Regions from separate parts of the Halobacillus sp. H74 genome, predicted to be linked through region 1. Evidence: riboswitches for the same ligand, from Rfam matches in the RefSeq annotation. Region 1 holds a riboswitch; each other region holds the start of a gene.
What was found. A riboswitch is a leader RNA that binds a small molecule or an ion and turns the genes downstream of it on or off. The one in region 1 is predicted to bind S-adenosylmethionine.

Region 1 (7,275 bases):
ATGCAGGAATTGACTAATGAATACCTGGAGGAAGCCATTGAAGACAGCAGGCCCTATGCCGCTAACGGGAACGTCAACATGAATATCCCCGAATACGATGAAACCATAAAAGATCATCTAGGCGTCTCTATCATTACGACAAATGGCGAATGCTATGCTGCTGGGGATACAAAACAGTATGTCCCGATGCAGAGCACTTCGAAAATCATCGGGTTGATGCTCGCCTTGCAAGACTTTGGAAAAGACCGGGTGTTTCAAACAGTTGGAATGGAGCCGATGGGCGACTTTTTCAACTCCATCAGCCAACTTGAATCCTACGATACGAGCAAACCATTCAATCCGATGATCAATGCGGGAGCAATTGCAGTGGCGGCGCTCATCAAAGGAAAAGACGTTGAGACACGATTTGAGCGATATATGAACTTTCTTCGGAAAATCACGAATCACGATCAGTTGGAAATAAGTGAAGAAGTTTATAAATCGGAAAAAGCAAATGGTGCGCGAAACCGTTCCCTTGCCTATTTCATGCAAAGTACCGGAACGTTAGTTACTAATGTAGAAGAAGCTCTCGACCTTTACTACCGGATGAATTCCGTCATGATGCGCTGTGAGGATTTCGCCCGTGTCGGCCTATTCCTCGCTAAGGGGGGTTACAATCCGGAAAGTGATGAACGGTTAATTCCCGCACACCATCTGCGTACAGTCAAAGCGATCATGATGTCTTCTGGCATGTACAACTCTTCCGGTCATTATGCGGTCGAAGCGGGTTTCCCTTGTAAAAGCGGAGTTTCTGGAAGCATCATCGGTACAATCCCAGGAAATATGGGTGTCGGCATAGTAGCACCGGCTATTGATGAAAAAGGCAATAGCACAGCAGGCGGTGCTTTAATCAAAAAACTTTCACAGGACTTGGAACTGAATATGTTTGGTCTTGAGAACACGGATGGAAGGTGAACGGAATATGCCTTTTAATTACGATATCGATTTTGAAAATACCGACTTTCGGATAAATCCGGAAAAATACCGAGTCGGCAGAGGAGAACAAGGTGTTTTACTTGTGGAACCCTATAAAAGTGAGATCCTCCCCCATTGGAGATTCAAAACACCTGAAATCGCAAAGGAGTCCTCTGAGAAAATTCATCAAATGTTTCTAGGGTATAAAGAAGAAAATGATTTCGTCGGCATGGACATGGCGCGGAAATTTTTGCAAATGGGGTACACACGTGCGCGCAGGTATGCCAACTATAAAGGCGGAAAAAAATACGATGATCACGGTGAAATCAGGAAGCGGGACATCAATGAAGAAAAAGCTGAATCCGCGTGCATTTTTGAAGAGAAATGGATAAAAGCCCGTGAAGATGACGTGTATTTGAAAAAGAAAAAAGCACACCTAAAACAGTACGGATAAGATTGACATTTTCGGTTTTCAAACGTAGGATAACATTAACCCGAGTGAACTTATCGGAATAATGTTAAACGAGGAGAACATCTTATGAAATCCTTCCCCCTATTCCTAAGTCTTATTTTTATGATCGTCTCCTGGGCAATGGGCTCCTACTTCCTTTCTGTCATCTATACTCCTACTATCATCGTTCCGCTCTTCAATGAATTTATTTGGATGAGAGATTACCAAGGAATGCTCGGTTTGACTACTTTCTTCTCTTTGCTTACAGTTCCTTTAATTACCTACATGTTCAAACAAAGGAACCGTATAACTAAAAGGAGAATGTGGTACAGTATCGCATTCACTACCCACATTTTCTGGCTTGGAACCATAGCTATCCAGTTGAAAACTGTCGCATTCAATTTAGGAATTTGTCATTGATTGGAAGGCATCCCCACTTCCTTATTGAATGTTAATTCAAATAAGGGGGATTCCACATATGACATTTGAAGAGTTCTTTAAAAAATTCAAAGAAAAAGCACGTCGGCAGGATTTGGACTTCTTAAAGGAGACAATCTCTAAAGAATTGAAAGCAAGGGAAATCCGTAGTGGTGAAATTGTTGATTACCATTATAATGATTCCATTGAGGGGTGGCGCCAGGCTTTTGATTATTTTGCCGACAAGGACATGGATTGGATCTATACCGATAACACGATCATTCCATTGAATCAAAATGAATGGCTTGCCTCATTCTGGGTATCGATAAGACTCGATGGTGAACTTTTGGAAACGTCCAACCTGTTCTTCAATACCTTTCAAAATCAAGATGGGAAATGGCAGCTCGTACGCACTTATATTGAAGCTGGTGTCAAAAACCCTGATTCAGCAAAAGTCTGCTCATAACGAGGAGGCTTTTTTACCATTTTCAAAATTATACAAAAAAATTCTTCTGACATATTGTCAAAACATTCTGAGTAGTGTAGAGTAGTCAGCAACATTAAATAAAAACACAATTGAATTTCTTATCAAGAGAGGCAGAGGGACTGGCCCTGTGAAGCCTCAGCAACCACTGGTATACCCAGAAAGGTGCTAACTCCAGCAAGTTGTCGATCAACTTGAAAGATAAGAAGAAGGACCGAAACCACAAAGTCTTCTTCTTAAAGAAGGCTTTTTTTATTTTATTTTTTGAATAATTCAATTTAACAGCCTTAGCTGGAACCACCTTCCTTATTCAACAATCGGGAATTGGTAGAAGCTCAACACTCTGACTCAACTATAAACATGAAGCGAAAAGGAGCATCCATATGTGTCCACATACTGATACGAAATTCGTCCAAACTGGCAATCAACGAGAGGAACCGACGGGGGCGATCAACCCGCCCGTCTATTTTTCCACCCCTTACCGTCACCCAGGGCTTGGTGAATCCACAGGGTTTGACTACACCAGAACAGGTAACCCGACAAGGAAAATACTCGAATCATCTATCGCCGATATTGAAAACGGAGAAGCGGGGTTCGCTTTCAGCTCTGGAATGGCCGCGATACAGACAGCTCTCTCCCTTTTCAAACAAGGCGATGAAATCCTTGTTTCTGAAGATTTATATGGAGGTACCTTCCGTCTTTTTGAACACGTACATGAACGTTATGGGATTGTCTTTCACTACTGTGACAGCAATCAATTACAAAATCTCAAAAACTATATAAATAGTAGAACCAAGGCTGTTTATATTGAAACACCTACAAATCCATTGATGCACACAGCTGATATCCAGGAAATCTCATCATTTGCAAAAGCGCATGACTTACTCCTTCTTGTAGACAACACCCTCTACACTCCAATGCTGCAAAAGCCTATTGAAGAAGGAGCGGATGTGGTGATCCATAGCGCTACAAAATATTTAGCCGGCCATAATGACGTACTGGCAGGATTACTGGTCAGTAAAGGTCAGGAAGTGAACGAAAAACTCGCCTTCCATCAAAATACGTCCGGGGCCGTCCTCTCCCCTTTCGATTCTTGGCTGGTAATGAGGGGAATGAAGACACTCCCGCTGAGGATGAGACAACATGAAAGCAATGCAAAAGCTGTCGTCCAGCACCTTGAAAAGCACCCTGCCATTACAGAAATCTTTTATCCAGGTAAAGGCGGAATGGTTTCTTTCAGGCTTAAGTCTGAAGCCTGGATCGACCCTTTTTTACGAAACTTAAACCTTATCAGCTTTGCAGAAAGTTTAGGAGGCGTGGAAAGTTTCATCACTTATCCGGCTTCTCAAACCCACGCGGATATTCCTGAAGAAATCCGGGTCAGTTACGGAGTATGCAACCGGCTGTTACGTTTTTCTGTAGGAATTGAGCATATCGATGACTTATTGCACGACCTCGATCAGACACTGAGTCAATTACCTAAGGAGGAGTTAGCCCAATGACCGATCATTCTTTGCAAACACGTTTGTTACACAGTGACTACAAGTTCGACCCCCACACAGGAGCCGTGAGTGTTCCGATTCAGCAAGCATCCACGTTCCACCAACAGGATTTTGATAATCCGGGGACTTATGATTACAGCCGGTCTGGCAATCCGACACGAAAAGCTTTGGAAGATACGATTGCCGGGCTTGAAAATGGCACCGACGGGTTCGCTTTCGCTTCAGGAATGGCTGCCATTTCAACTTCTTTCATGCTGCTATCTCAATGGGATCATGTGGTGATTTCAGAAGATGTGTATGGCGGGACATTCCGCATGATCAATGACGTTCTTCAAAGGTTTGGAATCGATCACACATTTGTAGATATGACCGACCTGCATGCTGTAGCGACGTCCATACGGCCGAATACAAAGCTTGTCTACATTGAGACCCCATCCAATCCGACATTAAAAATCACGGATATCAGAGCTGTCTCTAAGCTGGCCAAAGCCAACGACTGTTGGACTTTTGTCGACAACACTTTCATGACGCCAGCTCTGCAGCGTCCTTTGGAACTGGGGGCAGATCTTGTCCTTCACAGTGCAACAAAGTTCATCGCCGGTCACAGCGATGTCGTCGCAGGTTTGGCTGCCACTCATCAACCCGACCTCGCTGAACGACTATCCTTTTTACAAAATTCATTCGGTTCGATTCTTGGGGCACACGATTGTTGGCTCGTGTTACGCGGATTGAAGACATTGCATTGCCGTCTTGCCCAATCCTCCGCCTCTGCAGCGAAAATCGCCGAAGAACTTACCAAACACCCATTGATTGAGGAAGTTTTTTATCCTGGCTTTTCATCACATCCAGGAAACTCGATTCATTCTTATCAATCCGAGGGTGCAGGAGCGATCCTCTCCTTCCGTTTACGGGATGAAGATGCTGTTAGACAGTTCACTAATGCGGTAGAAATTCCTGTTTATGCTGTAAGCTTAGGTGCCGTTGAATCGATTCTCTCTTACCCAGCCCGTATGTCTCATGCTTCTATGCCTAAAGAGGAAAGAGAAAAACGGGGCATTACAGATGGATTACTCCGTTTATCAGTTGGACTGGAAAAACCTGAAGACCTCATCGAAGATTTTCAGCAGGCATTGAAGCAAATCCATCCTTACTCTTTTTTGACGAACAGGAGGGTGAATCATGAACTTACGTGATGCATTACAGCAAAAAACACTGATCGGCGATGGCGCAATGGGGACACTACTCTATTCTTATGGGATCGATCGTTGTTTTGAAGATCTCAACCTTTCCCATTCTGAAGAAGTGTTGAATGTTCACCGTGCCTACGTAAATGCTGGAGCCGATGTCATCCAGACCAACACCTATGGCGCTAATTATATAAAGCTGACCCGCTACGGACTACAAAACCAAGTCAAAGAAATCAACACCCAGGCAGTACGCTTAGCTAAACAGGCAGTGGGCCCCGAGCAATATGTGGTCGGCACGATGGGAGGAGTCCGTGGCATTCAAAAACAAGCAGTGCCCCTGGAAGAAATCAAGCGCAGCTTTCGAGAACAACTCTACTGTTTATTGTTCGAAGAAGTAGACGGGCTGCTGCTCGAAACCTTCTATGATTTAGAAGAAGTAACAACAGTTTTAGAGATTGTGAGAAAAGAAACCGATCTACCCGTCATTGCTCAAGTTTCGATGCATGAAGCAGGTGTGCTGCAAGATGGCACGCCCCTCACAGAAGCTTTGGGGCTTTTAGAGGAAAAAGGAGCGGATGTCGTAGGTGTCAATTGTCGTCTTGGTCCCTATCATATGATCCAATCATTAGAGGAGGTGCCACTCCCCGATAAAGCGGTCTTGTCTGCGTATCCGAATGCAAGTCTGCCAGCTTTCCAGGATGGCAGACTTGTTTATCCGACGGACCCTTCCTATTTTCAAAAGAGCGCGCAATCGCTATATGAACAAGGGGTGCATCTGATCGGGGGATGCTGCGGCACCACGCCCGAACACATCGAAGCAATTGCTGCGAGAGTAAAAGGGAAAAAGCCGATGCAAGAAAAAAAAGTTCCATTGAAAAAGAAAACGGATGTGAATGTTGCAAAGAAAGAAAAACAAACGCCCCACTTGCACGAATTAGCAAGGAAAGGGCGTTCAATTATCGTTGAGCTTGATCCACCAAAGAAATTGAACACCGAGCGTTTTCTAAAGGGCGCAAAAGCTTTGCAGGAAGCGGGCGTCGATTCCATCACCTTAGCCGATAACTCCCTCGCCTCCCCTAGAATAAGCAACTCGACGATGGCTTCCATCATCAAATCAAAATATAACGTCGATCCTCTCGTCCATATCGCCTGCCGTGACCGTAATTTAATCGGCTTACAGTCACATCTGTTAGGATTGCATACGCTGGGCATCCACCAAGTCCTTGCCGTCACAGGTGACCCTACGAAAATCGGAGACTTTCCTGGAGCGACATCTGTGTATGACTTGTCATCATTCGACTTGATCCATTACATCAAACAGCTGAACAAGGGCATTTCCTTTTCTGGGAAATCTTTAGGTGAGAACACTTCTTTCTCAGTAGCCGCCGCTTTTAACCCGAATGTGCGTAACTTGAACAGGGCCGTGGGACGGATGGAGAAAAAAATCAGTTATGGAGCGGATTATTTTATCAGCCAGCCCGTCTTTAACGAAAAACAACTCGTTGAAGTTTATGAAGCTACGAAGCACGTGGATGCGCCAATCTACATCGGAATCATGCCCCTCACCAGCGTACGCAACGCAGAATTTTTACACAATGAAGTACCAGGCATGACACTTTCTGCTGATATACTCGAACGAATGGAACAAGCAGGAGACAATAAAGCACAGGCGCAAGCCGAAGGCATCAGCATTGCCAAATCATTGATTGATACAGCAATGGATTTATTCAACGGAATCTATTTGATCACACCTTTCTTACGTTACGAAATGACCGTTGAACTGACCAACTATATCCATGAGAAAAGTGCATCAAAAGAAAGGAAGTTATCTGATGGGATCCACATTGTTTGATCAACACCTGCAGAAAAGAATCTTGGTTTTGGATGGAGCGATGGGCACGATGCTCCAAGAAGCAGACCTCTCCCCTGCTGATTTCGGTGGAGAAGCTTATGATGGATGTAATGAATACTTAAATTTGACTTACCCCAGTCTGCTGGATTCCATTCATTCCAGTTACTTAGAAGCAGGGGCAGACATCATCGAAACGAATACATTCGGGGCTACCGATCTCGTTCTTAATGATTACGATCTTGGTCATTTAGCAGGAGAAATCAATACCGAAGCTGCCAAAATTGCGAAGCAAGCCGCAGCTCGCTATACCACCGAAAACCGGCCTCGTTTTGTAGCTGGTGCAATGGGACCGACCACTAAAACATTATCCGTCACAGGTGGAACTACTTTTGAAGCTTTAACTCGCGCTTACGAGGAACAAGCAAGGG
Region 2 (7,275 bases), on a different contig from region 1:
ATGGGTGGCCATGTGATCAAACCCAATGTGCAGTTAGTAGAACAGGCACCAGAGTATTACATGTCAATGGGGCACACAGCAGAGGAAGTAGCCAAACGATTCGACATATCAAGAGAAGATCAAGATGCTTTTGCTGTCCAAAGTCATGTAAGAGCAGCCAAAGCGATTAAGGAAGGGAAATTCAAAGATGAAATCGTCCCTGTAGAGGTCATGAATCGACATTTAGATGCTGACCTCAAAGTGAATGAAAAAACTTCCACATTTTCTATGGACGAAGGTGTACGACCTAGTACCACGAGAGATGTGCTAGGTAAATTAAAGCCTGCTTTCTCAACGACAGGAACGGTCACAGCGGGTAATTCCTCTCAAATGAGTGATGGGGCGGCTTCCGTTTTAGTCATGGAGCGTGAAAAAGCGGAAGAAGAAGGACTGACACCACTTGTGAAATTCCGTTCTTTTGCAGTGGCAGGAGTTGAACCCGAGATCATGGGAGTCGGTCCGATTGAAGCAGTTCCGAAAGCTCTCCGACTAGCTGGTTTGTCTTTATCAGACATTGGATTGTTTGAATTGAACGAAGCTTTCGCATCCCAATCCTTACGGGTGATCAGAGAGCTTGGTTTAAATCCTGAAAAAGTCAATGTAAATGGTGGAGCAATTGCTCTGGGTCATCCTCTTGGATGCACAGGGACTAAATTGACATTAAGCTTGATTCATGAAATGAAGAGAAGGAATGAGCAATTTGGTGTTGTGACAATGTGTATTGGTGGCGGTATGGGAGCTGCTGGAGTATTTGAACTAATATGAATGGGGAGGAAAACATTATGAGTGATACAAAAGAAATGATCAAAGGTGGAGGGTTCATCGTTGAGGATTTAGCTGCAGAAGATGTCATAACACCGGAAGATTTCACAGACGAACATTTGATGATTGCTAAAACAGCGGAAGACTTTGTTTTAGGAGAAGTTGTACCAAAGATTGATAACTTAGAAAGACATGAATTTGAACATTCCGTTGCATTATTGAAAAAGGCTGGTGATCTTGGACTGCTTGGAGCGGATGTACCTGAAGAATATGGTGGTTTGCAATTAGATAAAATCAGTTCATCTTTGATTACAGAAAAGTTTTCTCGTGCAGGGGGATTCTCGGTCACTCATGGCGCTCATGTAGGTATCGGGTCTTTGCCAATTGTATTCTTCGGTAATGATGCTCAAAAGAATAAATACCTCCCTGTATTAGCCACTGGAGAAAAAATAGCGGCCTATGCTCTAACCGAGCCGGGATCTGGATCAGATGCACTAGGGGCCAAGACCACTGCTAAACTTAATGATGCTGGTACTCATTATATTCTCAACGGAGAAAAGCAATGGATTACGAACTCCGCCTTTGCTGATGTGTTCGTCGTATACGCTAAAATAGATGGGGATAAATTCACAGCCTTCATTATTGAACGCGATTACCCTGGAGTTTCTACAGGTCCAGAAGAGAAGAAGATGGGAATCAAGAGCTCATCTACTCGAACATTGATCTTAGAAGATGCTGAAGTACCTGTAGAGAATGTGTTGGGAGAAATCGGTCGCGGCCATGTGATTGCGTTCAATATCCTGAATGTAGGACGATACAAACTTGCAATTGGAGGAGTCGGCGGATCCAAACGTGCTTTAGAACTTTCAGTGAAATATGCGAAAGAACGCAAGCAATTCAAAACCCCAATCGCTAGTTTCCCACTTATTCAGGAGAAGATCGGGTCTGTAGCCGCCAATACCTATGCAAATGAAAGTTCTGTGTATCGGACAGTCGGGTTATTTGAGCAGAGCATGGGTAAACTCTCAGATGAAGAGCTCAAGGATGGCGCTGCTGTAGCGAAAGTTATTGCTGAATATGCTATTGAGTGTTCTCTGAATAAAGTGTTCGGTACTGAGTTACTTGATTTTGCAGTGGATGAAGCGGTGCAAATCCATGGAGGCTATGGATTTATGGCTGAGTACGAAGTAGAGAGAATGTATCGGGATTCACGGATCAACAGAATCTTCGAAGGAACGAATGAAATCAACCGTATGATTGTACCAGGTACATTATTGAAGAAAGCTATGAAAGGAGAACTGCCTCTCCTTCAGAAAGCACAAGCACTACAGGAAGAAATTATGACCATGATGCCTGAAGAACCAGGAATTGAAGCATTAGAACAAGAGAAATACTTGTTGAAGAACGCGAAGAAGATCGGATTGCTTGCCGCAGGTCTGGCTGCACAGAAATATGGTGAAAAACTTGAGAATGAACAAGAATTGCTCGTTAATATCGCTGATATCGTAGGGGAAATTTACAATATGGAATCAGCGATTCTCCGTACCGAAAAAGCCATCAACAAAAATGGCGAAGAAAAAAATAATCAAAAACTTCTCTATACACAGGTATATGTCCAAGAAGCGTTCAATCGCATAGAAGGTCATGCGAAAGAGACACTAATCGCTGCTGAATCTGGTGATTCTCTTCGGATGATGCTGGGTGCATTACGCAAGTTGACACGGCATACACCGATCAACGTGATTACTAAAAAACGTGCGATTGCTAAAACATTGATCAATGCAGAAAAGTATACGGTTTAAACCCTGAGCATTCAGAGCCCCCTTCTTCACTTTGTAAATGAAGTTAGGGGGCTTTGTCTGGGATTTTAAGCTTATTGATTTCCTTTGTTTCATGCATCCTGTCCGCATTTACCTGTCCCTTTAGGGAAATTACACATTTGTTCTTATATTAGATTCATACATTTTCATGAAATTCCCGGCTTCAGTATGATAAAATATAAAACAACAAGTTGGAAGGAGGATGGTTGAATGTCTGTAACCTTCTATTGGTATCCGAGTTGTGGTACTTGTAAAAAGGCGAAGAAGTGGTTTGATGAAGCAGAGATTGACTACGAATCAGTACATATCGTTAATGATCCACCTTCTGAAGAACAGTTGAAAGATTACGTAAATATGAGTGGCAAACCAGTGAAGAAATTCTTTAATACGAGTGGCAAGAAGTATAGAGAACTGAATATGAAGGAAAAGATAAAACAAGCGAGTGAAGAAGATATGATCAAATGGCTCGCTTCTGATGGAATGCTGATCAAACGTCCAATTGTAACAGATGGTGAATATGTGACTGTTGGATTCAACCAGGAAGAATTCGAAAAAAATTGGGCGAAGTGAGCAGAACGTTGGAAATAAAAGCTTTTTGCTTTTATGTTTATAATTGCTGTTAAACTATAATTATTATTGTGGAGGTTTTCTTAATGAGCTTACCAAAAGACTTGCTTTACTCTGAAGAACATGAATGGGTGAAAGAAGAAGGAGAAAAAGTCCGTATTGGAATTACTGAGTTCGCTCAGTCTGAACTCGGAGACATCGTATTTGTAGAGCTGCCGGAAGTCGGCGAAGAATTAGAAGCAGACGAACCATTCGGAAGTGTAGAATCAGTGAAAACTGTGTCTGAATTGTACGCACCTCTCAGCGGGAAAGTTGTAGAAATTAACGAAGAATTAGAAGATAGTCCGGAGTTTGTCAACGAGTCTCCGTATGATAAAGCTTGGATGGTGGTTGTTGAACCAAGCAATTCATCTGAGAAAGAAGAATTGATGTCTCCAGAAGAATATAAAGAAATGATAAATGAAGATTAATTCTTATTAAATTTACAAGCAATTGTACAGACAGGGCTACATATGCTTCCTTGTCTGACATGATCGCGTTTGATCTTATCATGTTCAGACCATGCCCCTTTGGCATGGTCTGTTTCTATATAGAAGGTGATGAAGATGGATGGAGAACGTATTGTCATTGTAGAAGGTATCACAGACAAGAAGAAGCTGAAAAAGGTGCTGGATGAAGAAGTTGAAATCATTTGTACTCATGGGACCTTAGGAATAGAGCGCATGGAAGAAATGATTCTCGATTTTAATTTGGATGAACGCTCTGTCTATATTTTAGTTGATGAAGACGATTCAGGCTATAAGTTGCGTAAGCAATTAACTGAAGAGCTCCCCCACGCAGAACATATTTATATTGACAAAGCTTTTCGTGAAGTGGCGGCGACCCCTGAGCCCGAGATAGCTAGAGCTTTGCTGAGCAGGCATTTCAATGTAAAACCGATTTATCTAATTTAGGAGGACTCCTGTGCAAGAACTTGTACCTAATGAAACCGTAGAAATGATTCGTGCTGATAGAATAACACTCACTTTTGTACAAAGCCCTTTTTGCGGTACCTGTCACTTGGCGAAAAAAATGCTTTCCACATTGGAAGCTTTGTATGAAAAAGATATTTTCCAAGAAATGAACGCTTCTCTTCACCCATCACTGATGGAGCACTTTAAGATTAAAAGTGTTCCCTGCCTTTTGGTGACCAGAGAAGGAAAAGTGATTGAAAAAATTTATGCATTTCATTCTGTTCCATTTATGAGGGACAAAATATCTAACTATGTAGAATAAGTTAATAATTACCCGGGAAATGACGAAGGGCTCCTCCTCTTGCGAAATTACGAATTGGGAGGAGTTTTATGTTGGTGACTTTTAAAGAAGAAGACATTGTAAGTCGAAGTGCTGGTTTGATATTTTGATTCAAGTCAAAGTACTCGAGTTATTTCCAGTGGTGTTATGTATGATTTTCCTGCACTGCCCCCATAAAGGGAAGTCCTGACAAGGGAGTAAAAGAAAAGGAGTCGGATGACAATGCATTGAACTCTCCCTTGCCACGACCTTATATGAAAAGTAATCCATAGTAATGTGTTAGGGGGTGTTGCTGATGTTATCTAAATTAGGGCACCGAGAGATTCTACAACATCCAAAAAGGATGCTTGATCGCCAAAGCGGTCATGAATGTTTCCTTGTTGATCGATGATGATCGTCGTCGGAACGCCCTGGCAAGCATACAAGTCATATGTCATACGTCCCTCATCAACGAGAGTCGGTTGATTTAAAAACTTTTCAGCGAATTCAACGCCTTCTTTTACATCCCGTTCCCTTCCTGAAACATTTATAGTTACCATCTTCACTTTTTCGTGATCCACAGTACTGTAAAGCTGTTCTTTCTTGGGAAGGTCTTTTCCACAATCAGGACACCAAGAGGTCCAAAAGGTCAGGACGATAACTTTCTCTATGTCATCCTCCAGGTTATAAGTTGATTCTCCAGTAATATAAGGGAGTTCAAAATGAGGGGCTTGTTCTTTCATAATCATTCTCCTTGTATAAGATGAAATTAACGTTTGACGTTATTCTCAACCCCATGCTAACATATATTATAATTTCATAACGACATCTTCACTTATCCAGAGTGGCGGAGGGACTGGCCCGACGATGCCCAGCAACCGGCAAAATAATGCACGGTGCTAATTCCAGCAAAGTCATCAGACTTTGACAGATGAGAAGAGACAGACAGGGAATCTCTTCTATTTTGAAGGGGTTTTTTTAGTTTCAGTTGATAGAGGATATCATTGCGGTCGTTTGTTAAAGGATACTTTGACACTCATTCATCCAAATAATTTTGAAATTTGTCGAAATACCACGGGTTATAGTTGACACAAAATTCCCACAGTGCTAGAATCCATCTTGTGATGCTAAAGTGAGTTAAAGTAATAATAAGTTAATATGCTAAAATCTCTTATCTAGAGTGGCGGAGGGACTGGCCCTGTGATGCCCGGCAACCGGCAAGTGAAAACTTGGTAAGGTGCCAATTCCTGCAAAGTTGAAATTCCTTTGGCAGATGAGAGAACAGATATTAAGACGACACAAAAACGCCTTTCTGTTCTCATAACAGTAAGGCGTTTTTTTGAAATGGAGGGAGACACCATGATTTCAATCGAAGGCTTATCGAAAATCTTCCATACGAAAGACCAAGAAGTTAGAGCGGTGGATGATTTAAGTCTAAATATAGGCAAAGGAGAAATTTATGGAGTAATAGGTTACAGTGGTGCTGGTAAAAGTACCTTCATTCGACTTTTGAACCGTTTGGAGGACCCCACTGAAGGAAGTATTACTATGGATGATCAAAATTTGACAGCTTTAAGTAAAGGGAAGCTTAGAGTCGCCAGGCAAGAAATAGGGATGATTTTTCAGCATTTCAACCTTTTATGGTCACGAACGGTCTATGATAATATATCCTTCCCTTTAGAAATTGCAGGGGTATCCAAAGGAGACCGCCAAAAAAGGGTTAATGAATTGATTGAACTTGTAGGGCTGAGTGGGCGCGGCAATTCATACCCTTCACAATTGAGTGGAGGACAAAAGCAAAGGGTTGGAATCGCCAGAGCTTTGGCTAATAATCCAAAAGTGCTGCTTTGTGACGAAGCTACTTCTGCCTTGGATCCCGAGACTACAGATTCAATTTTAGACTTACTTGTCGATATCAATGAAAAATTAAGCTTGACGATTGTTCTCATTACTCATGAAATGCATGTCATCCGCAAAATTTGTCACCAAGTAGCTGTCATGGAACAGGGGAAAATCGTTGAGCAAGGTGATGTACTAGATGTATTTTTACATCCAGAAAAAAAAGTCACTAAAAGATTCGTGGACCAAGTAATGGGGGATCCGGAAAAAGAAACTTCCATGCAGTTGATCAAAGATAATTATCGAACTGGTGAAATCATTAAGCTTCACTTTGTTGGTGAGAGTACTAACCAAGCTTTAATCAGTGATATATCAAGAAAATTCGAGTTAGATGTAAATATCCTTCATGGGAAAATCACTCAAACCCAAAAAGGGGCGTACGGAACAATGTTCGTCCAGTTTGACGGGGAACAGAGTGAAATTGAGAGAGCAATAGAGTATATTGAATCGACCTCTGTAGAAGTGGAGGTGAATCCTCATGTTTAATCAGTTATTTCCGAACGTAAGAATGGAAGACATGATAACAGCTACAAATGAAACCATTTATATGACACTGATTTCTGTTGCTGGAACGTTCGTTATTGGATTATTACTAGGTTTATTACTTTATTTATCTGGTCCAGGGGGGCTCTGGCAGAATAAAATGCTGAACTGGGTCACAGCATCGCTTGTTAACATATTTCGTGCCATTCCATTTATTATTCTGATTTTGCTATTATTCCCGTTTACGGATTTCTTAATGGGTACGATTCGAGGACCTAAAGCCGCTTTGCCAGCTTTAATCATAGGAGGAGCGCCATTTTATGCACGTCTGGTAGAAATTGCATTGAAAGAAGTGGATAAAGGTGTTGTAGAAGCAGCCAAATCAATGGGGGCTAAATACTCAACAATCGTTTTCAAAGTACTGCTGCCGGAA
Region 3 (7,275 bases), on a different contig from region 1:
TCGGCAACCAGGGTCATATGTGGGAACGCTTTCTTTATATCCCTGATAATCTGCATGCCATACTCCTTAATAACTCCTGTCCCCACTTCAATCCAGTCGATGAATTCCTTCGTGTCCTCGATAGCTTGGAAGCAATCCTTTTCAGACATTCGATCTAAAGCAAGCTGTAAATTCATCTTCTTCCCTACCTTTCGACGTACTCTTTTTCTCCAAGCTGAATATGTACCTCATCCAGTTCAGGAAGTCCTTCATTATCTCCATACACACTAACGACCATCGATCCAATCGTATTTGCAAAGTTCAGCGTTCTATCTAATGACCAGCCCTGAAGCACCCCATAAATAAATCCGGCATCAAAACCATCTCCCGCACCAACTGTATCGACTACCTTTTTCGGCAGGCGCGGGGGCATCGTCATGGATATTCCCCCCATATAGCCAAAGGCTCCCTTCTCTCCCTGCTTGATCGCAACGGTCGAAATACCATAACGTTCACAGGCGGTTACAATCTGATCTGGTTGACTGACACCGAAAAGAAGTTCTGCTTCCTCTACTCCGGTCAAGATAATGTCTACATATGGGAGGAGCTGTGACAACGACTGCCTCGCTTTTTCCCTACCCCAAAGCTTTAAACGAATATTGGGATCAAACGATACGAGTGCGCCATGGTCTTTGGCAATCGTTACGGCCCGTTTCAGCAGCCTTAGGTTCTTCTCTGGATCTATGGCTGCGAAGACACCAGTAATGTGGAGGATTTTCGTTTGCCTTATCGCGTCGACATCCAATGTTTGTTCAGTTAAAGTTTTCGTTGGTGAGTCAGCTCGGTAATAAAAGGTGCTTCCGCTTCCATCTTCGCGTATTTCCTTGAAGTTAAGAGAGGTTGGATAACCGTCCACTAGCTTGACAGCGGAAACATCGATTCCTTCTCCTCTGGCAAAATTCCGAATGAATTTGCCGAATTCATCCTTGCCTAATCGACTGATCCAACCAGTATCTAGACCAAGGCGGGCACAGCCTATGGCAAAATTAAACTCGGCCCCTCCTGCTTTTCTTTCAAATGAGTGAACATTCCTTAGTGGACCATTTGTTGTTGGATCAAAGGTGATCATCGCATCACCAATAGTTATGATATCCTTCATTCTTCTTCCCCCTTTACTTTTATCTGCCCGGCACAGTCTTCTAGTGAGACCGGCGATTTCCTTTATACAGAATCCCTGACCATTAACGTTGGTTCAAACCTTAGTGATGAATTCCTTATCTCTTTTTTCATTTGGATTTTATTCAGAAGCAGTTCCGCCCCTGCCTTCCCCATCTTGAAAGTCGGCTGTGCGACCGTTGTAATTGATGGGGTGTAGAAACTGGCAAAGGATACATCGTCAATCCCAATGACAGCAAGGTCGTCCGGTATTCGCAAACCTTTATGTTTCACATATTTAAGCGTTTCAATAAGTACTAAATCATTCCCGGCAAGAATCGCTTCTGGTGGTTTTTCCAAATGAAGCAGTTCTTCTAATTCTGTTTGGAGACTTTGAGAATCTACGCTGATGATGTACTCGTCATGGATGGGGATTTCATTCTTTTTCAAAGTATTCTTATATCCTTCCACCCTCTCTATCCTTGGGGTGGTGTGATGCTTTAGGGAGGTTGTCATCATACCGATTCGTCGGTAGCCCTGTTCAACAAAATGCTCTACAGCAAGGGCAACCGCTTTACTGTTATGAAGCAGAACAGAAGGAATTTCCACCCCTTCCAACTCCCTATCCATAAAAACAACTGGGTAGGAGCTGTCCAACATTTTTTGGTAGAGGTCGCGGTTATCACCTGTCGGGAAAATAATCAGTCCGTCCACCTGTTTTGCACGAAGCATTTTAATATAATGCTTCTCTTTGAAGGGATCGTCATCAGCATTACAGATAATCGTGTGAAAATCAGATTCGTGACATACATCCTCGATAGCCCGTGTCACCTCTGTGGTGAAATTGTGCAAAATGTTGGCCACTATGACACCAATCGTCTTTGTGGACTTCTGTTTAAGACTTCGCGCCACGATATTCGGCTGGTATCCCAACTTTTCAACCGCATCCTGAATGCGCTGTTTCGTCTTCTCCCCCATATAGTCATATCGTTCATTTAAGTATTGGGATACGGTACTTTTCGACACTTCTGCCTGTGCCGCTACATCACCAATCGTTACGGTTTTCATAACTAATCTCCACATTCCTATTGGTACTAAATCGGTTTAGTAAATCGATTTATTAGTATTGTAGACTACATGAAAGCGTTTTACAAGAGGGTAAGGAATCTCTATTTTTATTTGGTTTAAAAGAAAGCCTTAATAGCAAGGGTTCAAGTGTCAAATTTTTTGATAAGTTTTTTAAATTCAGAAAAAGTGCAAGCACCTTGATAAGCTCGATAAATGTGGCGCGAAATGGATATCTTAAGGCTTCGATAGGCTCGGCTATGGAATTTTCCTACTCACCCAACAAGAAATCCCCCTAATTAGCAGGAGGATTACTAACGTAAAATATATAATTTCCCTTTTCATTACACATGAAAGACCTGGATAATGAATTGATATAAGAAATAAATGCTGTAGCCGAGTACAGCTAATCCACTTATCAGCAAAATCGCCTGTCTCCTTCTTCTGTTCAACCATTTCTCACCAAGATATAAAAGAACCGCTAATAAAACAAACCAAAATAACGCACCCAGCAGAACTGCAAGAGGGTAAATAGTAGAAGTGCTATTCCCATCATTCATGATAGGAGTAAGCAAGCCCATCCACCACAACACAGTAAATGGATTAAATGTGGTAATGGCTGCACCTGTCCAAAAGGCCTTCAAATAATGCTTGAAAGGGTATTTAACCCCTAAGCTTTTTGCCCTTTCCCCTACCCCTTCTACGGTTTTGATTTCTTTAAAGATTCCCCAGGCTATATAGAAAAGTACAGCACTGCCAAAGAGCCAAAGAAAAGTAATAATCATAGAGGTCGAGTCAACAAAGGGCATGAGCCACAGAAGAATCGCCGCAAGGATGACAGCATCTCCTACGACGGCCCCAGCTCCTACTATCAAGGCAGAATAAAAACCATATTTGGTCCCATATTTTATTTCTTCCCCATTACTTGGGCACGTGGGCGATGAAACGACACCAATGATAAGGCCGCTTAACAATAATTGAAACATCTAACTAAAACCTCCTCAATTCTATTATTCGAAAAATATCGAATTGTTGTTTAAAAAATTATTCCCTCCCTTTAGAGTTTTGAAAAAACATAACCATCTGATCTACTGTTTTTTGTTCTGCCCAGCACTCAATATTTTTCCCGTTACGTTCCATCCGTATCAATCCAGCACGCCTTAGTTCCCGAAGGTGATGGGAAACAGTGGACGGGGCGATATTTAATCCCTCTCCTAATTCACCCACCGTCATCCTCATCTCTTTATCGGTACTGGATTTCCCTGGAGTACAGTGTTCAGCTAAATATAGAAAAACATTCAGCCGGTGAACATTGGATAGGGCTTTGAAAATCTCGCTGAATTTGTTTAAGTTTTCATTATTATAATTCGACATATTTCGAATTATAAAGAAATACATTACGACTGTCAAATCTTTAACAATTCCCATACATACAGCTGAAAGGGAGCCGTAATATTATGAGGGAAAGCAATAAAATCCATCTTCTCCACACAAAAAATCGAGTATGAAATCCCAGCGATTTCATACTCGATTGCTTTTACTATTCAATTCTTATTGCGGCAGAGGAGCCTCAGCTGAAACAAAGCCCTTGTCCACAAGTTCATTCCAGAAATCTTTCGGAATGTCCATTTGGATCATTTCTAGGTCTTCTTTAATTCTGTCCGGACGTGTGGAACCAGGAATCACTGACTTGACCGCCGGGTGAGCTGTTGAGAATTGAAGAGCAGCTGCTTTCAACGGAACATTGTATTTTTCACCGATTTCCTTCAGTTGATTGACATGATTAATAATGTCATCGCCCGCTTTTTCATAGTTATAATGATCACCGCCAAGCAGTACCCCGGAGTTATAAGGGCTTCCGACCACAATGTCCACATCGTTTTCTTCAGCCTTTGCCATCATACCCTGTAATGCTTGTTCGTGTTGTAAAAGGGTATATTGCGTAGCAGATAAACAGATATCCGGTTTTGTGTCCTCCAGATCCATCGCACGTTCAATCGGTTCTGTCGTATTGACACCTAGTCCCCAGGCACGGATGACACCTTCTTCCCGAAGACGGGACAGCACGCGGAAAGCTCCTTTTCTAGCTTGTTCAAACTTTTCGGTCCATGCATCACCATGGAAATCTGGAGAAACATCATGAACGAAGACCATGTCCAAACGGTCGGTTTGTAGACGTTCCAGACTCTGTTCGATCGACCTTTTCGTTGCTACTTCCGTGTAATCTGTGATGACTTGATTGTTACGGCCATGTTCGAACAGACCTTCATTCTCTTCTGTTTCTTCAGTCATATAACGACCTACTTTTGTGCTTATCACATAGTCATCACGATTATATTTTGATAACACTTCACCTACCCGGATCTCTGCTAAACCAGCGCCATAAAAAGGGGCGGTATCAAAATAGCGCACTCCCTGGTCCCAAGCGGTTTGGATTGTTTTCTGCGCTTCTTCTTCCGGCACGTCCCGGAACATATTACCTAAAGGTGCGGTACCTAGTCCTACTTTATGTTTCAGTGCATTCTCTAGTGATTTCATGAATCTATTCCTCCTTTGAGAAAACCTATAGTTGCATAACCAACTATAGAAAAATAAATCATCTACCAATTAACGGTACATTCTATGTGTAGCCGGCTGGAAGGTTATTAAAACATTATTTACCCTTCATTCCACACTTCGTCGGCAATGTTCACCACATGACGTACTTTACCCCATTGCTGTTGTTCAGTAATTTCATTTCCTTCTTCCGTTGATGCGAATCCACATTGAGGGCTCAAACACAATTGGTCCATTGCTACATAATCGGACGCTTCCAAAATACGCGCTTTCACTCGTTCCGGATCTTCCAAATCACCGAATTTGGAGGTGATCAAGCCGAGAACGATCGAAAGGTCTGGACGCCGGACATGACGAAGGGGTTCGAAACCTCCGGAGCGCTCATCGTCAAATTCAAGGAACAGTCCATCGACATCCAATCCTCCGAAAATCGTTTCAGAAAGCGCCTCATAACTGCCGCTTGTCATAAAGGTGGAACGGAAATTCCCCCGGCAGATATGCATTGTGATGAGCATGTCCGCTGGTCTGTTTGCTATCGCCTCATTGATGGCACGTGCACACAGTTCTGCCACTTCCTCTGGATTTTTTCCCTTCTCTTCGATGGATGTGCGTCCTTCTTCAGAAAAGAAAGTCGTCCATGATGTATCATCAAGCTGAAGATAGCGGCATCCTTCCTCATAAATTTTCTGTATGAACCCTTGGTAGGCAGCTATCAGGTCATCGACAAGGGCTTCATCACTTTCATAAATACCCTCTTCCCTTTCCGCTCGGAATAAAAGCATATTAGGGCTTGGGATCGTTAATTTGGCGACCGCGTCCCCTGCGTTCTTTTTCAGAAAACGAAAGTGTTCTATCATATCATGATCGGTGAAACCCACTTTCCCTGTCACTTTGATTCCGCGCGCTTTCGTTTCCACCCCATCAAATTTCAATCCGCGCTCAGCCTCAAACCCTTCGACCCCATCCAGTCCTTCAAGAAAGTCGAAGTGCCACCAGCTGCGCCGGAAATCTCCGTCCGTTACAGCTTTCAAGCCCGCTTCCTTTTGCTTTTCTACTAATTTAATAATCTCTTCATCTTCAATCTTTCTTAATTCCTGTTCTGTAATCTCTCCTCTCTCCTGCTTTGCGCGTGCTTGTTTCAGACGTTCAGGACGTAAAAAGCTGCCGACATGATCTCCTTTGAATGGTTGTCTCTTCACATTTCTTTCTGTTGATACTGACATGGGCTTATCCCCGCCTTCCTTATGATTTGTGATTTCACATGAAACAAAATAACCCCTCTTCTATATAAGAAGAGGGGCTGAATGGAATACGAATCATTTTCTCTTCTTATCTCCAAGCAAATCGCTTCTGGAATTAGCACAGTACTATCGAAAGTCTGCTGCTAAGGTTTCACCGGGCCAGTCCCTCCACCTTTCTGGATAAGAAACAATGTATTTGATTTTAAAGTCTACTATACAGGAAGAACCAGAAATTGACAAATTATTCTGAACTATGATCTTTATCCCCGGAAAAATTCACACAAGAGTATATTCACTTAGCGCTCTATTATTTTCTCAATCTTGTCAAAGGGAGCCCTCAGATGCGTCGTCGGTTTATTGACATGGAAATCGGTCAGATCCAGCATATTGAAGAAGTGATGAGGTGGCTCCTGATCCCGAAATAATAATTAATAAATCATCTTTTTCAATACTTGGTGTAATCGTTTCTCCTGTTACGTAAATTTCATACCCACTATGCATCAACCGCATAGCGAAAGCTTTCCCCATCAAACCAGATCGTCCTTCGCCTGAAACGAAAATACGAGTGGCCGTGGACAGGAGACGGTTTGGATGATGTGCTTCATAGGTCCTCTATCTCTCCTTTCATTTGGAAGCAATGACAGACAGGATTCCGTGCTTTATGATCACCATTCCTACCATGACGTTGTCGGGGGTTACGCTGAAACCTGCGGTAATGTGGATTAATTCCTCCAGCTACTGTCATCTCGGAATTTTTCTTCAAACAAAAATAATTCGTTATCTCTGTTATTGCAAATTCAACCTAACACCTCATATGTTTTCTCTAAACTGAGTCCCTGACCATTAAATGGGGATCGAATCTGTAATTTAGAAGTTCATCTTCTACTTTGTTATTCCTGATCTTATCCAGTAAAGCTTCGGCCCCCATCTTTCCTATTTCAAATGTTGGTTGGGCCACCGTTGTAATCGCTGGTGTGTAGAAGCTGGCAAAAGAAACATCATCAATACCAATGACAGCCAGGTCTTCAGGAATTTTCATACCGTTTTGTTTTGCGTATTTCAATATTTCGATCAATACAAGGTCATTTCCGGCGAGGATTGCTTCAGGAGGTTCTTCTAAGTCCAATAACTCTTCAAGCACCCGCTGGATATTCGTAGGCTCCGCACTTTTCACATACTCTTCAACAAAAGGAAGCCCTTCTTTATGAATGGCTTTTTCATAACCCTGAATACGTTCTAACCTCGGCGTGATGTGATTGATGATAGAAGTGGTTATCAT
Region 4 (7,275 bases), on a different contig from region 1:
TCTTCGTTTCCATGACTTTTGTCAGAAGATTGGATGATAGCAATCACCTTTTGACGTATTTCTCCATTCGATCTAGACAGAGAAGAGACAAGAATTTTTTCTGCGAGATTTTTTGCAGTACCATAAGGCTGGCTATATCCTGTCGCGTGCTCTATTGCACAATCGAGGTCGTGTATCAAATCTTCCACAGACTCTAGTCCTACAGACAAACGTACAAGTTCCTCTTTTACACCTGATTTTTGTAAGTTTTCTTCACTCAACTGCTGGTGAGTGGTTGATGCTGGATGGATAATCAATGATTTGGCATCGCCGACATTTGCGACATGGGACCAAATGGTAGTATGATCAATTAATTTACGTCCTGCTTCGCGGTCCCCTTTAATACCGAAAACAACAATCGAACCATATCCATAGTTGAAATATTTCTCAGCTAGCTGATGGGTCGGGTGATCGGTTAGGCCAGGATAGTTGACCCATTCAACCCCCTTGTGATTCTTCAAGTACTCTGCGACTTCAAGTGCCTGATCAGCGTGTTTTTTAATACGTAAATGAAGGGTTTCTAATCCTTGTAGCAATAAAAAGGCATTCTGAGGGCTGAGGCATGCACCGAGGTCACGTAACAGCTGAACACGAAGCTTGATTGCAAAACCAGCAGGCCCGACATCTATACCGAAACGAATGCCGTTATAACTTTCATCAGGTTCTGTAAAACCAGGGAATTTATCATGGTTCCAATCAAAGCGGCCGCTATCGACAATTACTCCGCCTATTGTAGTACCATGACCCCCGATCCATTTTGTAGCTGAATGAATAACAATATCCGCGCCCCAGGCGATTGGTTTACATACATAAGGAGTTGCAAATGTATTATCGATAATTAATGGGATATGGTGGGCGTTAGCTACATCTGCAACACCTTCGATATCCAACACATCGAGGCTAGGGTTTCCGATCGTTTCAGCAAAAATTGCCTTTGTATTCGGGGTGATTGCTTTATTGAATGCTTCGGAATCGTTCCCATCAACAAAATGGACATTTATACCATAACGAGGGAGTGTATGGACGAATAAGTTGTAGGTCCCGCCGTAAAGGTTGGTTGAGGTAACGATATCGTCACCGGCATGAGCCACATTCAAGATGGCCATGGTGATGGCAGACATCCCGGATGCCGTGGCTACTGCTGCTGCTCCATCTTCCAATAGGGCGATGCGTTGTTCAAATACATCCACTGTAGGATTTCCGATCCTTGTATAGATATTACCTGGTTCCGCTAAAGAGAAAAGGTTCTGGGCATGTGTTGTGTCGTTAAACACGTAAGAGGTGGTCTGATAAATCGGCACTGCCCTTGAACCTGTAGTGGGGTCGGGCTCTTGGCCACCATGAAGCAATTGGGTTTCAGCACCGTACGTATGGAAAGGTCGTGTCATCGAAAATTCCTCCTTGATTGAAAGTAGTTCTAGGAATCCTCAGGGGTGATGGAAGGAAATAAGAAAAGCCCTCTTCTGTTTAATAAGAAGAGGGCTTTATTTATAATATACCTCCCCTTATCTTTCAGATCATCTGACCTGTAGGATGTAGCACCTTTTCAAGGATTGCCTTGAAGGTTGCCGGGCGTCGTAGGGCCTAGTCCCTCTGCCGCTCTAGATAAGAGTTGTTTCTATTCGATTAGTCTGACTTGTTTGAAATTATAAATGGACGCTGTAATATTGTCAAACTATTTTTGCAATTACCTTCACGTTTGAATTTCTTCAACAATGGGAAATGTCTATTAAGTCAATAATGAAGGAGTGAAGATTTATGAAACAATATAGTGTTGTACCTAATAAAGATGTAACTGGATGGTTTGTGAAAATTGAGGATGTCGCTCCGACAGATGAATATGATGAGCGCGATACAGCTGTGGAGAAGGCTGAAGCGATCGCTAAGGAGAACAAGCCGAGTAAGCTTTCTATCTTAGATCAAAACCATGAGGTAGAAGAGGAACGAACTTATTAAGTTGAAAACTCCCCGTTGTGGGAGTTTTTTTATTTGGGAAAAAACAGTAAGCTTATCTTATCATTGTGAACGAAGACCGCTTCACTATTCAGGTATCCTTCGTTAAGATGGTAATAATAGAAAAAGAATGATTAAGGGTGAGTGCACGGATGGATGATCGTTTTGATGTAATTATAGTCGGAGCTCGAGTGGCGGGTTCTAGTTTAGCGATATTATTAGGACAAATAGGAAAGAAAGTATTGCTCATAGATAAAGCTGATTTTCCAAGTGATACATTATCAACACACTATATGTCGCATACAGAGTTTTTGAATGAGCTGGGTGTGCTGGATCGTTTAGAGCAATCAGGCTTACGCAAAGTCCGTCGTATGCGTACATATATCGGGGCGAGCTTTGTAGAAGGGCCTCGCTTTTCCTATACAATTATTCCAAAACGCGACCAGCTGGATTATGTTTTGATAGAAAAAGCAAAAGAATATCCGAATATCACTGTCATGCCCAAAAGTCCTGCTCGAGGATTATTGTGGGAAGGGAACAAAGTGGGTGGATTGCAAATCGGTAAGGGAAGTAACACTTTCCATGTACATAGTGATTTAGTCGTGGGGGCAGATGGAAAGAATTCAAATATTGCCCATTGGGTCAATGCAGAAAAGTACAAGCAAACAGACCCCATTCGCCCTGTTCTTTACGGTTATTATGAAGGAATACAGCCTTTGAGTGAACCTACGACCGAAATTTTCTTGCATGAAGGGAGAATCGGCTTCCTTTTTCCCATGGAGGAAGGGCGGGATTGTCTAGGATTGGAAATTCACCCGGAAGAATTCAAAACAATGATGAAAGATCCTGAAAAGAAATTTGAAGAAATTTATCAACAGCATTATGGAATGGAGAAGCGTATGGAGTCAGCCCGTTTGCAAGGGAAAATCATCGGGACACCCGGTATGCCAAACTTTTTCAGGGAAGCTTATGGAAAGGGATGGGCTCTGATTGGCGATGCCGGTCATAGTAAAGACCCCAGCACGGGTCTCGGTATCAATGATGCCTTCATGCAATCCTTTTACTTAGTTGAAGCTGTCAGACAGGTGGATCACGGACAAGATTGGGCTGAAGCAATGGCATCTTTTGTGAAAAAAAGAGATGAGCAGCTCCTCCCTGGATTTCAATTGACACTTGAATACATTCAATCACTAAGGAAGTGGACAACAAATGAAGTGGCTTTATTCCAATCTATCGCCGCTAACCCGATGGCATGGAATAAGCTGGCCCCGAATGTAGGAAAACATCTAGCAGAAGATACGAAAGATTTCCCCTTGCTCCATACAGTCGTTGAGATGGAAGCAGAGCAATTCGGCTATAAAAAGGAATAAAAGGAATCGCTTTCTTTATATCGAATTAATTAAGAGAGAGGTGATAAGGAATGGAATGGTCAAAAGACTCAGCCTATGAGAAACTGCAAGAGATTTATACAGACCGGGTCATGCAGGATGAAAAAAGGAGAATATTCCAACTCGTGTACCGGCATTTAAATGAGCACCTTGAAGATTTGGCAGTCAAATCGGGTTTAAAAGAAAAGGCAGAAAAACAATTGAAATTCTTTAAAGAATATACATTCATGCCTGGCGATAATTTGTTTCAGTCAATGCGTTATGTTTTCCTTTTGGCACGTGGGGAGAATGGAGAAGAACGAGAAGTTACCAGGCAGCACCTGAATCGGATTTATCGCTCTCTTTATCAGCCTGCCGGACTGAAAAACCCTTATATACCTGATTCTTTTTGGGAAACGCCGCTGGGTGTGGCCTGTTTAGTAGCTGAAGAAGGGGTAGAAGCTGTTTACCCTATACTAGATGAAGTCGTAGAAGCTGAAAAAGTATAAAAAGTTCAGCGTAGAAGTGGATGGACTCCTGCCGAGAATATTGAATCAGCCAATGACGATTGAACGGCTTTCGCTCTATGGTGAAAGCCGTTCAATCGTTTTGCCTGTATTTCCTGATTACAATATTAATGATATTTAATGGATTTCTTTCCTCGTAGCGATTCCAGCAATTTAACTCAAAGTTGATAAAAGGAGCGTACTTCAGACACGAAACCTTCATAATGTTTGTTTTTTTCTAGGTTTGTCAGCATCCCTTTCAATATAGCCGTGCGAGGAGACTCACGGTTCATTTCTTCCAGCAGCACAGCAACTGTGTCCTGTATTTCTTGATCGTCATCTGCTCGGATTTCCTGAAGCTTCGATAGGAGAAGATCTTTTCCATGACCTTCTAATGCCTCAGGAATGATTTTTTGTATGAATTCATCATTAATGACTGGTTGGTCACCACTTTGTTCAAAGCCTTCTATAATAAAGTCCGTGCGCCGCAACACCGCTTTGGACAAAACTTCGAAGTTTAAATCGGCACCTTCGATTATGATTAAATCCATATATCCTTTAAAGATTCCCTGCAATAAAAAGCTCACTTCCCAAATTGTCTCCTCGACGTGACTTCCATAGATGTTCAAAAGGTGTTTTTTATAAAATAAGTAAGAATTCAGTCGCATTTGTTTAAGAAAACCATCGATATTTTCGTTGAATGGAATAGCCTGTTCCCTTATTTGCATAATAATGAACTCGCGGTGATCGGCAAGTTCTTCAAATGTCACTTGTAATTGTTTTGTGAATTTGGTGCGAGCATCGACATCAAGGTTTTGAATCTCTTCTATTTTGGTTTGGATGCGATGATAATAATAATTGAAGATTTCAAATAAAAGGGCGTCTTTAGTTTTGAAGTGAAGATAAAATGCCCCTTTTGATATTCCGCATTCCTTAGCAATCTCTTGAACAGACGTTGAGCTAAAGCCTTTTTTGGCAAACAGTTTGATGGACTGTTCTATGATATATATTGATTTTTGGTCCATAATTTCCGCTCCTTCTTTCCTGGAAAGAATCACACATTTAACGATTTCCCCTTGACCTATGACTGGTCGGTCATTTATATTATATTTGGTTGTGACTAATCGGTCAATTGAAGGGGAGAGTATTATGAAAAGAATCATCGACTTTTCGATGAATAACAAATTTGCCATATGGTTAATGACTATTTTAATCACTGCTGCTGGCTTGTATGCAGGATTGAATATGAAACTGGAGACTATACCTGATATAGAGCCACCGATCATTACGGTGACGACGGTCTATCCGGGAGCTACTCCTGAAGAAGTAGCTAATGAATTATCAGAGCCATTAGAGCAGCAAGTGAGTAATTTGAGTGGAGTCAAGACGGTTAGTTCGACTTCATATCAGAACGCTTCTTCACTCCAGCTGGAATACAGCTTTGATAAAAGTTTAGATGAAGCAGAGGATGAATTGCAAGATGCAGTTGAGCAAGTTTCTTTACCGGAGGATGCTCAGGAGCCTTCTGTGTCACGTCTGAACTTCAATGCATTCCCCGTGGTCAGCTTAAGTGCCCTTAACGGAGAGGGGTCACTTGAAGAATTGACGTCGACGGTAGAAGAGCAAATTGTACCGAAATTGGAAGGTTTAGAAGGTGTAGCCGATGTTCAAGTGTCCGGGCAACAGCTTCAAGAAGTCCAAATTGATTTAGATGAAGAAGCGCTGAGTGACCGTGGGTTGGATGCGGAAACGATTACCAACTTGATTCAAGGCTCGGATGTTTCTTTCCCTCTTGGTTTGTACACCTTTGACGATACCCAAAAGTCCGTCGTTTTAGATGGAAATGTGACGAGTGTAGAGGAATTGAAAGAGCTACAGTTGCCTGCCATACCCAACTCCGGTGGTGCAGGGCAGATGCCTGGACAATCTGGAGCGGAGATACCCTCTCAAGAATCTCCAGGAGGCCAGGGAGAGGCTGGAGCAGCTTCACCGCCACAAGGGTCTGAGGGGACATCTGGCCAAACCGGGGCGGACATCCCACAGTCGATGGATGAGTCAGGAGGAGTTCCGACTGTAGCATTAGGCGAGATCGCTGATATTGAAGTGGTAGGAGAAGCAGAATCCATTTCCCGTACAAACGGCGAAGATTCAATTTCCCTCCAAATTGTAAAAACTCAAGAGGCCAATACGGTTGATGTTGTTAATAGTGTCAAAGAAGAAACAGCTTCTTTCCAGGATGAGTTGGACGGAGTAGATTTTGTTTACTCCTTTGACCAGGGAGAGCCGATTGAAGAATCTGTCAGCACGATGCTGAACAAAGCATTGTTTGGCGGCATCTTTGCGGTTATCGTTATTTTACTATTTTTGCGTAACATCAAAACGACTTTGATTTCAGTTATTTCTATTCCGCTATCCTTGCTGATTGCGATTTTATTCTTGAATCAAATGGATATTACGCTGAATATCATGACATTAGGAGCAATGACAGTTGCTATAGGACGTGTGGTCGATGACTCCATCGTAGTCGTCGAGAATATATACAGGCGGATGTCGTTATCAAGTGAAGAACTGCAAGGGAAAAATTTGATTCGTGAATCGACAAGAGAAATGTTCATGCCAATTTTATCTTCCACCCTTGTAACAATTGCGGTATTCCTGCCATTAGGGCTGGTAGAAGGGACGGTAGGGCAGATCTTTTTACCATTTGCACTTACCGTGGTATTCGCTTTGCTTGCTTCTTTGCTTGTGGCGGTTACCATTGTTCCGATGTTATCGCACCTGCTTTTGAAAAAAGCCAAAATAAAAGAGCAGCCTCACGAAGAAAGCGGAGGAAAAATGGCGGGCTGGTACCGTACAGTGTTGACACGTACGCTTGATCATAAAATAATTTCTACTATAGTAGCTGTGCTTGTGCTCGCTGGAAGTATCGCATTGGTTCCTTTAGTCGGAACAAGCTTTCTTCCTGAACAGGAGCAAAAAATGGTAATGGCTACGTATAATCCAGAGCCAGGTCAGACGCTAGACGACGTTGAAGAGATTGCTGAAGAAGCTCAAGAATATTTCCTTGGACGGGAAGGGACGGAAAATGTTCAATATTCCGTTGGCGGGGAGAACCCGATGAGCCCTGGTGCATCCAATCAAGCAATGTTCTACGTGGAATATGCAGATGACACAGAGGGATTCTCTGATGAAACAGAAATTGTAATTGACGGGTTAAATGAACAGACAGAGCGCGGTGAGTGGGCAAATCAAGACTTCTCTGGCGCAGGTTCAAGCAGTGGATTAGAATTGCGTATCTTTGGTGATAGTGTCGACGAGATCAAACCAGTGGTTTCTGAGGTCGAAGCTTTGCTATCTGAAAAAGAAAACTTGAGAAATGTGGATTCGAGTTTATCTGAATCCTATGAGGA

Region 2: it holds a riboswitch for S-adenosylmethionine, as region 1 does, so the genes downstream of both, ACTWPX_RS11785 (methionine ABC transporter ATP-binding protein) here and ACTWPX_RS19030 (methionine biosynthesis PLP-dependent protein) in region 1, are expected to answer to the same signal.
Region 3: it holds a riboswitch for S-adenosylmethionine, as region 1 does, so the genes downstream of both, ACTWPX_RS02315 (5-methyltetrahydropteroyltriglutamate--homocysteine S-methyltransferase) here and ACTWPX_RS19030 (methionine biosynthesis PLP-dependent protein) in region 1, are expected to answer to the same signal.
Region 4: it holds a riboswitch for S-adenosylmethionine, as region 1 does, so the genes downstream of both, ACTWPX_RS01110 (aminotransferase class I/II-fold pyridoxal phosphate-dependent enzyme) here and ACTWPX_RS19030 (methionine biosynthesis PLP-dependent protein) in region 1, are expected to answer to the same signal.

The regions. Positions count from the first base shown of each region.
Region 1 is NZ_JBQQCI010000011.1:18,260-25,534, forward strand. Features, by position in the region: gene glsA (glutaminase A) at 1-954, shown strand; gene ACTWPX_RS19015 (DUF4385 domain-containing protein) at 962-1,408, shown strand; gene ACTWPX_RS19020 (hypothetical protein) at 1,493-1,825, shown strand; gene ACTWPX_RS19025 (flavoprotein) at 1,884-2,288, shown strand; SAM riboswitch class I at 2,405-2,514, shown strand; gene ACTWPX_RS19030 (methionine biosynthesis PLP-dependent protein) at 2,690-3,808, shown strand; gene metC (cystathionine beta-lyase) at 3,805-5,001, shown strand; gene ACTWPX_RS19040 (bifunctional homocysteine S-methyltransferase/methylenetetrahydrofolate reductase) at 4,988-6,847, shown strand; gene metH (methionine synthase) at 6,828-7,275, shown strand, end outside.
Region 2 is NZ_JBQQCI010000004.1:503,539-510,813, forward strand. Features, by position in the region: gene ACTWPX_RS11750 (acetyl-CoA C-acetyltransferase) at 1-804, shown strand, start outside; gene ACTWPX_RS11755 (acyl-CoA dehydrogenase family protein) at 822-2,603, shown strand; gene ACTWPX_RS11760 (arsenate reductase family protein) at 2,832-3,191, shown strand; gene gcvH (glycine cleavage system protein GcvH) at 3,275-3,658, shown strand; gene ACTWPX_RS11770 (toprim domain-containing protein) at 3,794-4,141, shown strand; gene ACTWPX_RS11775 (thioredoxin family protein) at 4,152-4,463, shown strand; gene ACTWPX_RS11780 (TlpA family protein disulfide reductase) at 4,784-5,203, opposite strand; SAM riboswitch class I at 5,293-5,398, shown strand; SAM riboswitch class I at 5,629-5,740, shown strand; gene ACTWPX_RS11785 (methionine ABC transporter ATP-binding protein) at 5,820-6,845, shown strand; gene ACTWPX_RS11790 (methionine ABC transporter permease) at 6,838-7,275, shown strand, end outside.
Region 3 is NZ_JBQQCI010000001.1:477,903-485,177, forward strand. Features, by position in the region: gene hxlA (3-hexulose-6-phosphate synthase) at 1-176, opposite strand, end outside; gene ACTWPX_RS02290 (sugar kinase) at 185-1,138, opposite strand; gene ACTWPX_RS02295 (substrate-binding domain-containing protein) at 1,201-2,202, opposite strand; gene ACTWPX_RS02300 (LysE family translocator) at 2,544-3,185, opposite strand; gene ACTWPX_RS02305 (ArsR/SmtB family transcription factor) at 3,244-3,627, opposite strand; gene ACTWPX_RS02310 (aldo/keto reductase) at 3,751-4,737, opposite strand; gene ACTWPX_RS02315 (5-methyltetrahydropteroyltriglutamate--homocysteine S-methyltransferase) at 4,857-5,978, opposite strand; SAM riboswitch class I at 6,082-6,183, opposite strand; partial or broken gene ACTWPX_RS02320 (SIS domain-containing protein) at 6,378-6,566, opposite strand; gene ACTWPX_RS02325 (hypothetical protein) at 6,588-6,722, shown strand; gene ACTWPX_RS02330 (LacI family DNA-binding transcriptional regulator) at 6,820-7,275, opposite strand, start outside.
Region 4 is NZ_JBQQCI010000001.1:218,448-225,722, reverse strand. Features, by position in the region: gene ACTWPX_RS01110 (aminotransferase class I/II-fold pyridoxal phosphate-dependent enzyme) at 1-1,427, opposite strand, end outside; SAM riboswitch class I at 1,542-1,651, opposite strand; gene ACTWPX_RS01105 (DUF2188 domain-containing protein) at 1,798-1,995, shown strand; gene ACTWPX_RS01100 (NAD(P)/FAD-dependent oxidoreductase) at 2,145-3,362, shown strand; gene ACTWPX_RS01095 (hypothetical protein) at 3,413-3,868, shown strand; gene ACTWPX_RS01090 (TetR/AcrR family transcriptional regulator) at 4,045-4,890, opposite strand; gene ACTWPX_RS01085 (efflux RND transporter permease subunit) at 5,015-7,275, shown strand, end outside.